DNA from 2 places in the uncultured Ligilactobacillus sp. genome. Region 1 is predicted to be linked to the other one. Evidence: a T-box and tRNA genes for the amino acid it is inferred to sense, from the RefSeq annotation. Region 1 holds a T-box; the other holds one or more tRNA genes.

Region 1 (2,485 bases):
AATTTTTAAGCGATCTGAGATGCTTGATCACATCTCAATGACAAGAACTACTATACTCACTTTTAGCTTAAACGTCAACCCTACTTTTAAATTTTTTTGCATAAAATTTCACTTTATACCATTTAAAACACGAACATAAATCGCCCTTAAATATCATCGTTCGTTTTTTACCCAATAAATCAGCATATCTTTGACTGAAAAGCTGTTTTTTGCTCAGTAAAACACTTACATTTTCCATGGAAAAATTTTTTCAAAAAAAATCTGCAGACATGAAGTCTACAGATCTTTCAACAATTATTTAGTTACACGTGCCAAGAAATAACGCTTTTTACCACGACGGACGATCACAAATTTTCCATCAAAGTTTTCTGCTGGATCGATCACCGCATCTAGGTCTTGAACACGATCACCATTGATATAGATCGCTCCATTAGTTACATCTTCACGGGCTTGACGCTTAGAATTTTCGATCCCTGTGTTAACGAGCCATTCAACGATATTTTCCGGTTCAGAACTGATCTCAACTGTTGGCATATTTTTAAAGCCCTGCTCGATCTCAGCAGCAGTTAAAGCTTTCACTTCACCTGAGAAGAGTGCCTTAGAGATATGTTCAGCCTGCACAACAGCTTCTTTTCCATGAACAAATTCGGTCACTTCTTTGGCTAAGCGTCGTTGAGCTTCACGCAATTCTGGATGTTCTTCAAGTTTCTTCGCTAATTCAGCGATCTGAGCTTCATCCAAGAAAGTAAAGTACTTCAAGTATTTAACAACATCACGATCATCTTGGTTCAACCAGAATTGGTAGAATTCATATGGTGTTGTTTTTTCTGCGTCAAGCCACACTGCACCACCAGCTGTTTTACCAAATTTTGTCCCGTCAGCTTTCAACATCAATGGGATCGTCAAGGCAAATGCTTGGGTATCTGAGCCTTCCATTTTGTGGATCAGATCGATCCCAGCTGTGATATTGCCCCATTGATCAGCTCCACCGATCTGAAGTTGCACATCTTTTGTCTTCAACAAATGATGGAAATCGATCGCTTGCAAGATCTGGTACGTAAATTCAGTATACGAGATACCTACCTCTAAGCGGCTAGCGACAACTTCTTTATTCAACATCGTATTAACATTGAATAATTTACCATAATCGCGCAAGAAATCTAATAAACTGATCTCTTTTAACCAATCATAGTTATTAACGATCGTGATATTATCTTTGCCAAAGAGTGCCTTCATTTGTCCTGTCAAGGCCTCTTCATTGTGATGAACTTGTTCCATCGTTTGTAAAGTCCGTTCTGACTTCTTACCAGATGGATCACCGATCGAACCGGTACCCCCACCGATCAAGATGTGCGCACGATGACCAGCCATTTGGAATCGTTTCAACATCATAAATGGGATCAAATGCCCAATATGCAAACTATCACCAGTCGGATCGACTCCACAGTAGACACCGATCGATTTTTCAGTCAATAACTTTTCTAAACCAGCTTCATCTGAAACTTGGTTGACAGCGCCCCGCCATTTTAATTCTTCTAAAATATTTTCCATTTAGGATCCTCCTTTTAATAAAAAAGTCCCCGATGAAAAATCATCAGGGACGAATTAATTTCCGCGTTACCACCCAGATTGCTACATAAATGTAACCAACTCTGTCATCGATATCGGAATGACCCGTTGTTGCTCCATAGTGTACTTCGCAAAAATCATATATGCCACCTTCCAGCATTAGTGGCTCTCTGTGATAGGGATGAGATCTGCTACTATCTACTTCATCGCAAATAATAAAATACCTTGGTTGATTATAGCACAAAACTGGCTACTTACTCCAGAAAATTTATGTGTTAGCTTTCTTTTGCTGACAGTCTGGGCAAATACCATACACATCATAGCGACTATTGACGATCTCATAGTCACTTTGAGCCTGTGCCAACTTTTCTAATTCTAAGTAAGTGTCATCAAAAATATCCTCGATCTTGCCACATTCTAAGCAGATCAAATGATAGTGTGGCTTAGCGAAATAATCATACCTTACATGCCCCGCACTATCCAAAGCCACTTCAGATACTAGATCAGACTTTGCCAACAATTCGAGAGTATTATACACAGTTGCCAAACTCACCTTGATATCTTGCTTTTGCAGATATTGATGGATCATCGTGATCGATGGATGCTCATCTGAACACATCAGATATGCTAAGATCGCTTGGCGTTGTGGTGTTGATTTTACCCCGTGTTGCTTTAACTTTTGTGCTGAAGATACTAATAATGTTTGATCTTTCATTGGCTCCACCTGCGCTATTATATAGCTTATCCTTTCTTATTGACTTCTCACTTAGATGATACGCTATTTGAAAAAAAAAATCATCCAATACTTTATCATGTCAAACATTTAGTATCTCAATGTGGCAAGAAAAGAAGCTGTAACTTAGCTATCAACAGCTTAAGTGAAGCTGCCCAGCCATGATCAAATAAACTTGTTAAA
Region 2 (2,485 bases), on a different contig from region 1:
ATCTGTGCTTTTCTGGTCGATCGAAGAACAAGGCTCGGTTGTTTTAGCATTATTTGCCAACGAACAAACACGCCTATCATTATTTGGCTTTAACTTCCCATCAAGTTGGTTCCAAAGTATGAATCCACTCTTCATCATGTTGTATGTTCCATTCTTTGCAAAATTATGGACTAAGTTAGGGAAGAAACAACCATCATCACCAATGAAGTTTTCTTTTGGTCTGTTCTTTGCTGGGGCATCCTTTATCTGGATGATGTTACCAGGTCTTTTATTTGGGACAGATGCTAAGGTCAGCCCGTTGTGGTTGATCATGAGTTGGGCTTTAGTTATCATCGGGGAAATGTTGATCTCACCGATCGGCCTTTCTGTGACGACCAAATTAGCGCCTAAAGCTTTCCAAGCTCAAATGATGAGTATTTGGTTCTTAGGTGACGCGGTGGCCCAAGCCTTCAATGCACAGATCGTACGTCTCTACAATGATGGAACTGAAGTAGTTTACTTTGGGACTATCGGGATCGTTACTGTAGTCTTTGGTGGATTACTTTTAGTTTTAACACCACGTATCAAAAAACTAATGGAAAACGTTAATTAACATTTGACTGTATCGCAGATCAGCGGTACAGTTTTTTTATTGGCGATTAGTTTAAAGCTTTAAAAAGGGTCAGAAAAAAATTATTTAAAAAAATTTTCAAAAAGTGTTGCATTTTGATCCTAAACAGGGTATTATAATTAAGTCGGATGCGTTAAGTCATCTGATATGAGATATGGAATACGGAAGGGTAGCGAAGTCTGGCTAAACGCGGCGGACTGTAAATCCGCTCCTTCGGGTTCGGTGGTTCGAATCCACTCCCTTCCACCATATTGGGCTATAGCCAAGCGGTAAGGCAACGGTTTTTGGTACCGTCATGCGCTGGTTCGAATCCAGCTAGCCCAATGACTGATAGGTCACGACTTACTTAGGTCGTGACCTTTTTTTAATTTAAAAAAGCAGGTGAGTAAATGAAATTAGGATTTATCGGTGCTGGAAATATGGCACGGGCAATTATCAATGGTTGGTTAAGTCAGGGGCAAAAAGCTGAGATCTATCTCCACAGCGCCCATAAAGCAAGCTATGGACCATATGCTAAAGAACATGGGCTACACGCTTGTGCTAGCAATACAGAAGTCATTTCAAATGCAGACATTATTTTCTTAGCAGTCAAACCGATCGTATTAGCTGAGGTCTTACACGAGATCAAGGCGACAGTACAAGCCAAAAAGCCGGTCATCGTTTCAATGGTGACGGGAGTATCTATCGCAGAGATCGCTGATTTACTAGAGCTAACACCTAAAGATCTAGAGATCGTCCGTATAATGCCAAATGTCAATGCAGAGATCGCGGCTGGAATGACAGCTTTGAATGCAAGCCCTGCTGTGACTGAGACTAATTTTATGCGCGTCAAAGGACTATTTGAAATGATCGGCCAAACTGAGATATTGCCTGAAAAAGATTTCAGTACTTTTGTTGCTTTAGCGGGTAGTTCGCCAGCTTATGTTTATTTTTTCATCGATGCGATGTCACGAGCTGGGGTCAAATATGGCTTGAAAAAAGAGCAAGCGACCAAGATCGCAGCTCAAGCTGTTTTGGGGAGTGCGCAAAAAGTTTTAGCTGATCAAAAGACACCGATGCAACTAGTTGATGATGTTTGTTCACCTGGCGGAACGACGATCGCTGGCTTACTTGCCATGGAAGAAGCCGGCTTTATGACGGCTGTGATCAAGGGCATGGATGCGACGATCGATAAAGATCAAGGAAAATAAGCGTTTGTGCTTGTAATTTTGGTCTATACCTATTACTATTAAGTTGTAATCAAAATAAGAAAGCGGGTTCAATTATGAGCAAAGTTATCAAGCATGCTGTTGTTTACACAGGAGAAGATAAGATAGATGACGCCTATATTCGATTTGATGAGCAGATCGAAGCGATCGGTCCAATGAGTGAATATCGAGTTTCACCAGCTGATCAAGAGGTGATCGATGTTGAAGGTAAGATCATCGTGCCGGGCTTTATCGATGTACATAGTCACGGTGGTTATAATTTTGATGCGATGGATGGTAATGCTAAAGAATTGAGTGAAATGGTCGATGATATGGTCTATGAAGGTGTCACGACTTATTTTCCAACGACAATGACTCAATCACCCGAAAATATTGCGCATGCGATGACAGCGATCAAAGAAGCCGCAGCTAAGAATCCAGTTATTCAAGGTATCCATTTGGAAGGGCCCTTTGTTTCGCCAGTCTTTAAGGGGGCACAACCAGAAGAATATATTCAAGCTCCAGATACGAAATTATTTGATCATTGGAACGAATTATCTGGTAACATGATCAAATTGGTGACCTATGCACCTGAGCATGAAACTTCGCCTGAATTTGAGCAATACTGTCTTGAACATGGGATCGTGCCTTCTGTTGGGCATAGTAATGCGACTCGCGAACAGATGAA

The links. A T-box is a leader RNA that pairs with one kind of tRNA and senses whether it is charged. The one in region 1 lies ahead of tyrS (tyrosine--tRNA ligase), so its partner is inferred to be a tRNA-Tyr.
Region 2: it encodes a tRNA-Tyr, which carries the amino acid that the T-box ahead of tyrS (tyrosine--tRNA ligase) is inferred to sense. The anticodon was not compared.

Annotation. Positions count from the first base shown of each region.
Region 1 is NZ_CAQLEL010000013.1:3,592-6,076, reverse strand. Features, by position in the region: gene tyrS (tyrosine--tRNA ligase) at 295-1,551, opposite strand; T-box leader at 1,594-1,785, opposite strand; gene Q9Q35_RS01135 (Fur family transcriptional regulator) at 1,838-2,284, opposite strand; gene Q9Q35_RS01130 (metal-dependent hydrolase) at 2,401-2,485, opposite strand, start outside.
Region 2 is NZ_CAQLEL010000119.1:44,375-46,859, reverse strand. Features, by position in the region: gene Q9Q35_RS08735 (peptide MFS transporter) at 1-592, shown strand, start outside; tRNA gene Q9Q35_RS08730 (tRNA-Tyr) at 774-859, shown strand; tRNA gene Q9Q35_RS08725 (tRNA-Gln) at 863-934, shown strand; gene proC (pyrroline-5-carboxylate reductase) at 1,000-1,800, shown strand; gene nagA (N-acetylglucosamine-6-phosphate deacetylase) at 1,875-2,485, shown strand, end outside.